DNA from 3 places in the Methylobacterium sp. UNC300MFChir4.1 genome. Region 3 is predicted to be linked to each of the others. Evidence: riboswitches for the same ligand, from Rfam matches in the RefSeq annotation. Region 3 holds a riboswitch; each other region holds the start of a gene.
What was found. A riboswitch is a leader RNA that binds a small molecule or an ion and turns the genes downstream of it on or off. The one in region 3 is predicted to bind cobalamin.

Region 1 (3,274 bases), on a different contig from region 3:
ATAGAGCTGGCTCAGGGTCGGTGGCTTGAAGCCCGTGCCGACACTGCCCTTCAAACGAGTCTCGGTGCCGGGCACGATGTAGCTCGGCGCCACCCGGTAGGTGGTCGCGCCGCCGAACTGGTCGTTCGCGTCATGGCGGATGTTGGCCACGAGCGCGGCGCCCGCAAAGGGCGTCGTCTGAAGCTCGGCGAAGCCGGCGGTGTTGCCGTTGGACCTGTCGATGCCGGTCGTCTCGAAGCGCTCGTCCTCGCGCTGGGCCCCGAACAGGACGAGGTTTCCGGGAGAGACCTGCCAGTCGCCTCGGTAGTCGAACCGGGTTCGCTCGCCGAGGTAGGTGGTGGGTGTCGGTGGCGCGAGGGGATCCAGCGGGCCGGCGAACAGGCGGTCGAACTTCGAGTAGTTCGCCCCGAAGACGTTGTGGAAGCCCGGTACCGGCGTCCACTCGGCCTCGCCCCTCATGATCAGCTGCTGCTGGTCGTTGAGGTTCCGGTACGGCAGCGGCACGTACGGAAAACCGCCGTCGGCTTGGTCGAGATAGGCGCTGTCGGAGAAGCGCAGGACGTAGTTGAGCCGGAACTCATCGGTGAGTTGCGCGCCCAGCTTGGTCGAGATCGTCTTGATGTCGGTGAAGGCGGTCCGCAGCGGTACGCCGCGGGGCAGCAGCTCGAACGGGGTGACCTGAACGGCCGATTGCCGGATGTGGCCGACCGAGACCGAGTAGTCGAAGATCCCCTCCGAGCCGGAGACGTTCCCGAACTGGTTGAAGGTGCCGAACGAGCCGCCCTCGACGGTCGCCGTTGCCCGAGCCGGCCCTTCGCCACGCTTGGTCACGACGGAGATGACGCCGCCGATGGCGTCGGCTCCGTAGAGGCCGCTTTGGGGCCCGCGCAGCACCTCGATCCGCGAAAGGTCGTAGGTCTGGAGCTGGCTGAAGTCGAAGGCTCGGTTCGGGGTCGAGGGGTCGTTGACGTCGATGCCGTCGATCTGGACCTTCACGTGGTTCGAGTTGGTGCCGCGGATGAAGACCGAGGTCTGGCCGCCGGCGCCGCCGGTCTGCACGACGTTGAGGCCCGGCACCTGCTGCAGGGCATCCGGCACCGTCCGGCGCTGCTGCTCCTGAAGCAGGCGGTCGGTGAGCACGGTGACACTCGATCCTGTGTTGGCGATCGGCGTCGGCACGCCCGTGGCCGAAACCGAGATCTCGGACAGGGAGACCGCAGCCTGCGCGCCTCCCTGGGCATCGGCGAACGGCGCGGCGACCTGCTGCGCGAGAGCGGGAGCGGAGACGAGCAGCGCGGATGCGGCGCAGGACAGCGCTAGGCTGCGCCGAAGCGCGGAGGGGACGGAACAGGACACGGGACGGCCTCGGGGGACGGCTGTGGCACGTCACCGCGAACGAGGCCTCGGCGGTCGCGTCCTCAAGGGAACCGCGGCGCCGCGACACCTCCCAGGACACCCCGCCCGGCAAGCTCCGCGTGTGACCACGGCTGACGGCAGGTCTCCTGGCTCGCGGGTCGGTGCCCTCCCACCGTCTTCCCAGGCGAGGCCGCCCAGTGACATCGGTGGCAGGAAGGCTCGCCGCTTACAGTTGCGGGGGCAGCCGCGGAATTGGGCTCGAAAGCCCTCACCGCATTCCCTTTCGATCCCTGAGGGGAACCGTCCAGGCGACTATCGGCAGGCCGTGAAACCTCGTCAATGCGCCTTGCAGGAAGAGCGGGCGCCTGTGACTTTGCAGCGACAGGGAAAGTCCCGGCGAGCTGTCGTCGATATTTCGAGATCTTGATACAAAGCGTTTATCTATTGGCAGATCTCGTAATATGAACCGTTTTGATTTTATATCGGTTATAATAAAACGCTAATAATTGACACAATTTAGCTCCGAATAGATCTTAAGTAATCTCGAACGCTCTCTGACGAAAATAGAGAGAAATAACCCTGATGATTATCAGAACAAAATTGAGATTGTCCAGATCGATTAATTTTGCCTTCCCGCATCAGCCTGATTCTCTCCTGCGATGAGATATTCAAGATACTGCAGACCATTCTCGGCGTCAGAGGCATTTGCTTGATCTCCTTTGAAATCGAGTAAGCCTCGTTCACCAGAGTATCACGCGCTCTTTTTGATATTCGACCATAATATGCTCGTACGATCCGATCGTCGGCATATAGATCTTTCGGATTATGCCGCTTCAAACAGGCTTTAATCCGTGCCAGAGCAAGATTCTTTCTGGAGGCCAGATTGAGCGTGAGATCGGCATCCGGATCAAACGTAACCGTGAGCGATCCCGCCTCTTCGGATAAGGACAACATCCCCGAACTCTGATGATCGCGAAGCCCCCTCAGCGTGCGATGGTGACAGGTTTGCGGGACGGATGGAAGGCAGTCGTACCAGGGGCGTCAACCAACCGTGAGCGCGATCAAAATAGCCAAGGGTAAATCAAGCATTCATCACTGCGGCATCCCTTCCGGAACGATGGTCTGGACGATGGAGCTGTCGAGCGCCTCGTAGGCATGCAGGCCGATCGAGGCATAGAGGTCCGCGCGAGTCTGCATGCGGTCGACCATGCCATGGGCGCCGTCGTCCCGCGCGAGCGCCGCATAGAGTTCGGCCTGGGCCTTGTTGGCAACTCGCAGGGAGCTGACCGGCCAGATGATCATCTTGTAGCCGAAGGATTCGAACTCGGAGGCCGTGAAGAATGGAGTGCAGCCGAACTCCGTCATGTTGGCGAGGAGCGGCACGCCGGGCATGGCCTGCGCGAAGGCCTTGAACATCTCCGGCGTATTCAACGCCTCGGGGAAGATCGCATCGGCCCCCGCCTCCACGTAGAGTTTCGCGCGCGCAACCGCGCCGTCGAGTCCCTCGCTCGCCGCCGCGTCGGTCCGGGCGATGACGTAGAGGTGGCGCCGCGCCCTCGCGGCGGCGGCGACCTTGGCGACCATGTCGTGCGCGTCCGCGAGCTTCTTGTCGTTGAGGTGGCCGCACTTCTTGGGAAGGATCTGGTCCTCCAGATGGACGGCTGCGGCGCCCGCCTCCTCGAAGGTGCGGACCATGTGCATCACGTTCAGCACCTCGCCGTAGCCGGTATCGCCATCGACGAGCAGCGGCAGGCCCGAGGCCCGGACGATCTGGCGGATGAAGAACGCCACCTCGTCGACGGTGATGATCCCGAGATCGGGCAGGCCCATGGACGCGGTCATGGCCGCGCCGGAGAGATAGAGGCCTTCGAACCCGGCCGCCTTGGCCTGAAGCGCGGCCTGCCCGTTATGAGCGCCC
Region 2 (3,274 bases), on a different contig from region 3:
CCGTAGGCGGTCGCACGGCCGACGTTCACGTTGGTGGAAAAGGTCGGATAGTAGGCCGTCTGGATCAGGTTCTTGAAGTCGGTCTGATAGTAGGTCGCGCCCACGGTCATGAACCCATCGAACAGCGGCTGCTCGAAGCCCCCGTCGAAGCCGTAGCTCTCCTCCGGCCGCAGGTTTGGGTTCCCGAAGAAGCGGAAGCCCGGGTAGTCCTGATAGAGTTGGCTCAGGGTCGGCGGCTTGAAGCCCGTGCCGACGCTGCCCTTCAGGCGGGTCCCGGTGCCGGGCACGATGTAGCTCGGCGCCACCCGGTAGGTGGTCGCGCCGCCGAACTGGTCGTTCGCGTCGTGGCGGATGTTGGCGACCAGCGCGGCTCCCGCGAAGGGCGTCGTCTGTAGCTCGGCGAAGCCGGCGGTGTTGCCGTTGGATCGGTCGATGCCGGTCGTTTCGAAGCGCTCATCCTCGCGCTGGGCCCCAAACAGCACGAGGTTGCCGGGTGAGACCTGCCAGTCGCCGCGGTAGTCGAACCGGGTTCGCTCGCCGAGGTAGGTGGTGGGCGTCGGCGGCGCGAGTGGATCCAGCGGGCCCGCGAACAGGCGGTCGAACTTCGAGTAGTTCGCCCCGAAGACGTTGTGGAAGCCCGGCACCGGCGTCCACTCGGCCTCGCCCCTCATGATCAGTTGCTGTTGGTCATTGAGGTTTCGGTACGGAAGCAGCACGTATGGGAAGCCGCCGTCAGCCTGGTCGAGATAAGCGCTGTCGGAGAAGCGCAGGACGTAGTTGAGCCGGAACTCGTCGGTGAGTTGCGCCCCGAGCTTGGTCGATACCGTCTTGATGTCGGTGAAGGCCGTCCGCAGCGGCACGCCGCGGGGCAGCAGTTCGAACGGGGTGACCTGAACGGCGGATTGCCGGATGTGGCCGACCGACACCGAGTAGTCGAAGATCCCCTCCGAGCCCGAGATGTTGCCGAACTGGTTGAAGGTTCCGAACGAGCCGCCCTCGACCGTCGCCGTTGCCCGAGCCGGTCCTTCGCCACGCTTGGTCACGACGGAGATGACGCCGCCGATGGCGTCGGCCCCGTAGAGGCCGCTCTGCGGCCCGCGCAGCACCTCGATCCGCGAAAGGTCGTAGGTCTGCAACTGGCTGAAATCGAAGGCGCGGTTTGGGGTCGAGGGGTCGTTGACGTCGATGCCGTCGATCTGGACCTTCACGTGGTTCGAGTTGGTGCCGCGGATGAAGACCGAGGTCTGACCGCCGGAGCCGCCGGTCTGCACGACGTTGAGGCCGGGCACCTGCTGCAGGGCATCCGGCACCGTCCGGCGCTGCTGCTCCTGAAGCAGGCGGTCGGTGAGCACGGTCACGCTCGATCCCGTGCTGGCAATCGGCGTCGGCACGCCGGTGGCTGAGACCGAGATCTCGGAAAGGGCGACTGCGGCCTGCGCGCCTCCCTGGGCATCGGCGAAGGGCGCGGCGACCTGCTGCGCGAGGGCGGGAATGGAGACGAGCAGCGCGGATGCCGCGCAGGACGGCGCCAGCGTGCGCCGGAGCGCGGAGGGGACGGAACAGGACACGGGGCGGCCTCGGGGGACGGCTGTGGCACGTCACCGCGAACGAGGCCTCGGCGGTCGCGTCCTCCAAGGAACCACGACGCCGCGACACCTCCCAGGACACCCCGCCCGGCAAGCTCCGCGTGTGACCACGGCTGACGGCAGGTCTCCTGGCTCGCGGGTCACCGCCCTCTCATCGTCTTCCCGGGCGAGGCCGCCCAGTGACGTCGTGATGAAGGACTCGCCGCTTACAGTTGCGGGGGCAGCCGCGGCATCGGCCGAGCCCTCACGGGCCTGACTTCACCGCGTTCCCTTTTGATCCCCGAGGGGAACCGTCTCGACCAAGCTAAGCTGCGGTGTGTCCATCCGTCAACGCACGGAAACACGTTGTTCAGATGTGTGGCGTCTGAGGCGTCGGTCGATGTCAAGACAGGTTGGATTTCCGCCAATCCGTCTCGAAGTCACACCCTCGCAAAGCGACGAACGGCTGCCGCGCTCGCACAGGAGAGGTTGGGCACGCTGAACACCTCAGCAATGGTCGTCCGATCTTCGGTCGAGGTGATTGCCTTGTAGGATGCGGTTCACGGTCAAGCTTGGGCAGTGTATGACGTTCTGCAGCGATCCTCATACCGCGGCCGATACATGATCAAGTTGGCGACCCTCGCCGTCGCCGCGATGGCGGCAAGCTTCCTCGGACCGCTCCAGACAGCAGCCGGGCAACTCACCTATTCGTGGCCCTCGAACGTCGGACCGCTGAACCCGCACCTCTACGCGCCCAACCAGATGTTCGCGCAGGCGAGCGTCTACGAGCCTTTGGTGAAGTACCGCGGAGATGGATCGGTCGAGCCCTGGCTAGCGACCTCGTGGACCATCTCCGAGGATGGGCGGACCTACGATTTCGCCCTGCGCCCCAGCGTCACCTTCAGCGATGGGACGCCCTTCGACGCGGCCGCGGTCAAGGCGAACTTCGACGCGATCCTGGCAAACCGCCAGCGGCACGCGTGGCTCGATCTCGTCCAGCAGATCGAGCGCACTGAAGTTGTCGGGCCTCTGGCGTTCCGCCTCGTCCTGAAGGCGCCGCACTACCCAACGCTACTCGAACTCTCCCTGCCGCGGCCCTTCCGGTTCCTGTCTCCGAGCGCCCTGGGCCCCGGCGGTACGACGGCCGTCGGCATCAGGGGGCCGGTCGGCACGGGGCCGTGGCGGCTCGTCGACACCCAGCTCGGTGTCTTTGACACGTTCGAGAGCAATCCGGGCTACTGGGGCCGGAGACCCATCTTCGACCGGCTCGTCGTAAAGGTCGTCCCCGATCCCAACACCCGCGTCATGGCCCTGCAGACGGGTGAGATCGACCTCGTCTACGGCGCGGCCGGGCAGATTCCTTCAGAAGCCTTCGTCCGGCTCCGGCAAATGGGTTCGAACTTCGCCGCAGCGGTCTCGCCGCCACTGGCGACCCGGGTACTGGCGATGAACTCCGCGCGCTTCCCGACCGATGATCGGGCGGTCCGCCTCGCCATCAACCATGCCGTCGACAAGGATACGCTGGTCCGGACGGTGCTCGACGGGATCGAGCCACGAGCCGATTTCCTATTCGCGCCGCGCGTGCCGTACGCCGACGTCGGGCTGAAGCCCTATGGCTTCGACCGGGGCGCGGCCTCCCGCATGCTCGACGCGGCCGGCTGGACGCTCGGGCGCGACGGCGTGCGTGCAAAGGACGGACGCCGCCTCGC
Region 3 (3,274 bases):
GCTTCTTCCTGCACGCCGTCCGTGACCGGAAAGACCGCTTCCTGAGCGACGGCGACCAGTCGGGCCGCTCCACCTACGACATCGCGAAGCCGAAGTTCGGCGTGCTCTGGGACGTCGACCCCACGTGGCAGGTCTATGGCAACGTCTCGGGCAGCGCCGAAGCGCCGACCTTCGACGCGAATTCCTTCGCAACCTTCGCAACCTCGAACCTGCGTGCTCAGACCGCGACCACCTACGAGATCGGTACGCGTGGGGCTCGGCCAGACCTCACCTGGGACATCTCGCTCTACCGCTCGGAGATCCGGAACGAACTGCAGTGCCTAACGACGTCAATCTTCAGCCCCTGCAGCATCGTGAACGCGGACCGCACCGTTCACCAGGGTGTCGAGGCCGGTCTCGGGGTGGCGTTCCTGAAGTCGCTCGTCACGGTTGAAGACCGTGTCTGGTTCAACGCCGCCTACACCTACAACGACTTCTTCTTCGTTCGCGACGCGCTGTATGGCAACAACCGCCTGCCCGGCGTGCCGACCCATTACCTGCGCGCCGAGGTGCTCTACCGGCACCCGAGCGGCTTCTACGCCGGGCCCAACGTGGAGTGGTCGCCGCAGGCCTACTTCGCCGACAACGCCAACAGCCTGACGGTGCCCGCCTACGCGCTCTTGAACCTCAGGATCGGCTTCGATCAGGGCTCGGCTTGGTCAGGCTACCTTGAGGCACGCAACCTCCTAGACAAGCGCTACATCTCAAGCGTGGCCATCGCCGGCGTGGCTAATGCAAGCTCCGAGATCTTCAACCCTGGCATAGGCCGGGCAATCTATGGCGGCCTGCGATACAGGTGGTGACGGTGGGGGATACCGCTCGCAGTCCGAGTTCGGGCTACGTCAGCCGCCTGAGCGAGGTCCGCCGGCGACTGACATCCATCAGGCGGACTCAGAAGGGCTGTGGCCAAGTCGCTACACAGGAGCGGACAAGCTGGAAGGCCGTCCGTCCTCCTGACCGATATTCGCCTTGTCCATTGACTTCGGGCACGGGAAGGTGCGGGTTGAATTGTCAAGGTTCTCACGGTTTCGTGACCGTGAGCTAAGAGGGAATTCGGTGAGGCCCGTGAGGGCGAGACCGAAGCTGCCCCCGCAACTGTGAGCGGCGAGCCGCTGCCTAGAACGACCACTGGTGCCTCGCACTGGGAAGGTCAGGCAGAGGTGATGACCCGTGAGCCAGGAGACCTGCCTTGGCGTGGTTTTCGTCTCGCGGGCGGGGTGTCCGGTGGGCTGCTGATCGACATGGGCCCTCTCGCCCCTCGTCGCGCACGCGCTCTCCATCGACACGCGGCCCCGGCAAGCGGTGGGGCTCGCCTGATGGTCTTCGAACTACCCTCGTTTCCCTCGCTGGGCCGATGCTTGGCGCGTACGCTGTGCCGAGGCACGGTCCTCGCTGCCGGCCTGTCGACCGGTGCGGCGCAGGCCCAAGAGGCCAGGGTCGCCCTCGACGCGCTCTCGGTCGAGGCGAGCGCGGGCGGTCCGATCCAGCCGGACCTCCTTGGCCGCTCGGTCGACGCGATCAGCCTGATCGGACCGACGCCGGGCTTCAGGTCCGACAGAGCCGTGAGCGCCACCAAGACGAATACCCGCCAGCTCGACGTTCCGCAGGTGGTGACGGTCATCCCGCGTGAACTCATCACCGACGTCAACGCCACCCGCGTCGACCGCGCCTTCGACTACGTGCCCGGCCTCACGCAGACGAACAACTTCGGCGGCCTCGGCACTTTCGCCTACGCCATCCGCGGCGTGACCACGGCCGAGATCTACCGCAATGGGCTCGCGGCCAACCGCGGCGGCCCGCCTCCGCTCATCGACACCCAGAACATCGAGCGCATCGAGGTGCTCAAGGGGGCCGGTGGCGCGCTGTTCGGGCGCAGCGACCCGGGCGGGCTCGTCAACATCATCACCAAGCAGCCCACCGCGACCCGCTTCGTCGAGATGGGTGGTCTTTGGGGTTCGTTCGAGCAGTTCCGGGGCACCATAGACTCCGGCGGCGCCCTCAACGACGAGGGGACGCTGCTCTACCGCTTCAATTTTGCCGGGGGCGCCCAGAACAGCTATCGCGATTTCGTCGGCGACGACCGGCTGTTCATCGCGCCCGTCCTCAGCTGGCAGATCACACCCGACACCAAGCTCACGGTCGAGTCTGCCATCACCCGCAACAACGTCGTTGTCGACCGGGGCGTTGTCGCCGTGAACAAGCAGCTCGGGTTCGTGCCGATCAGCCGCTTTCTCGGCGAGCCCGGGCAGGTGTCCCGTCAGTCGGACGAGGTGCTGCAGGTCCGCCTCGACCACCGCTTCGACGCGGACTGGCAGATGCGGCTCGCCGCCCAGTTCAACACCGGCACCCTCAACGGCGAGAGCGCCGAGGGGCGTGGTCTTCGAGCCGACAACCGCACAGTCATCCGCGACCGCAACTATCGCGACTACAGCTACGACTCGGCCATCGGTCAGGCCGAGCTTGTCGGTCGCTTCCGAACCGGCGACATCGGCCACACCCTGCTGCTCGGCTTCGACCGCGAGGATTTCGACAACCGACAGCTCTACCTGCGCTCGAACTTCAACACGTTCCCGTACGCGATCGACATCTACAACCCGCGCTACGGCCAGCCCCTGCCGCCGCTGACGCGCGCCTCCAATACCCTGGAGAGCGTGACCGACACCGGCTTCTACGCCCAGGACCTGATCGACCTCTCCCCACAGTGGAAGGCGCTGGCCGGCGTGCGCTTCGACCTGTTCGAGCGCTTCTACAAGCAGCGCGTCGGCGGAAACAGCGCCGAGCAGACGCGGGCGGCCGCCTCGCCGCGGGCGGGGCTCGTCTACCAGCCCATTCCCGAGCTCGCGCTCTACGCCAACGTCAGCACCAGCTTCCGGCCGAACATAGGCACGGACGCCGGGCTCGGCGCGCAGTCGCGGCCCTTCGAGCCGGAGACCGGCCTCGGGTACGAGGCAGGCGCCAAAGTCGAGCTCTACGGTGGCTCGCTCCTCCTGACGGCCGCGGCCTTCCGCATCGACCGTCAGAACGTGCTCACTGCCGACCCCAGCAACAGCGGCTTCCAGATCGCCGTGGGTGGTGTGCGCAGCCAGGGCTTCGAGTTCACCGCCGCAGGCCAGCTCACGCCGGAGCTGCGCGTGATCGGCGGCTACACCTTCACCGACGCTTTCATCACCAAGGACAACGTGCTCCCAGTGGGCGCACCGCTGCTCAATATCCCGGAGCACAGCGGCACCATGCT

Region 1: it holds a riboswitch for cobalamin, as region 3 does, so the genes downstream of both, BMY19_RS00050 (TonB-dependent receptor plug domain-containing protein) here and BMY19_RS26885 (TonB-dependent siderophore receptor) in region 3, are expected to answer to the same signal.
Region 2: it holds a riboswitch for cobalamin, as region 3 does, so the genes downstream of both, BMY19_RS22570 (TonB-dependent receptor plug domain-containing protein) here and BMY19_RS26885 (TonB-dependent siderophore receptor) in region 3, are expected to answer to the same signal.

The regions. Positions count from the first base shown of each region.
Region 1 covers NZ_FOCS01000001.1:7,257-10,530, reverse strand. The annotation lists gene BMY19_RS00050 (TonB-dependent receptor plug domain-containing protein) at 1-1,356, opposite strand, end outside; cobalamin riboswitch at 1,475-1,676, opposite strand; gene prpB (methylisocitrate lyase) at 2,449-3,274, opposite strand, start outside.
Region 2 covers NZ_FOCS01000019.1:105,891-109,164, forward strand. The annotation lists gene BMY19_RS22570 (TonB-dependent receptor plug domain-containing protein) at 1-1,568, opposite strand, end outside; cobalamin riboswitch at 1,687-1,896, opposite strand; gene nikA (nickel ABC transporter substrate-binding protein) at 2,220-3,274, shown strand, end outside.
Region 3 covers NZ_FOCS01000031.1:38,737-42,010, forward strand. The annotation lists gene BMY19_RS26880 (TonB-dependent receptor family protein) at 1-842, shown strand, start outside; cobalamin riboswitch at 1,037-1,246, shown strand; gene BMY19_RS26885 (TonB-dependent siderophore receptor) at 1,356-3,274, shown strand, end outside.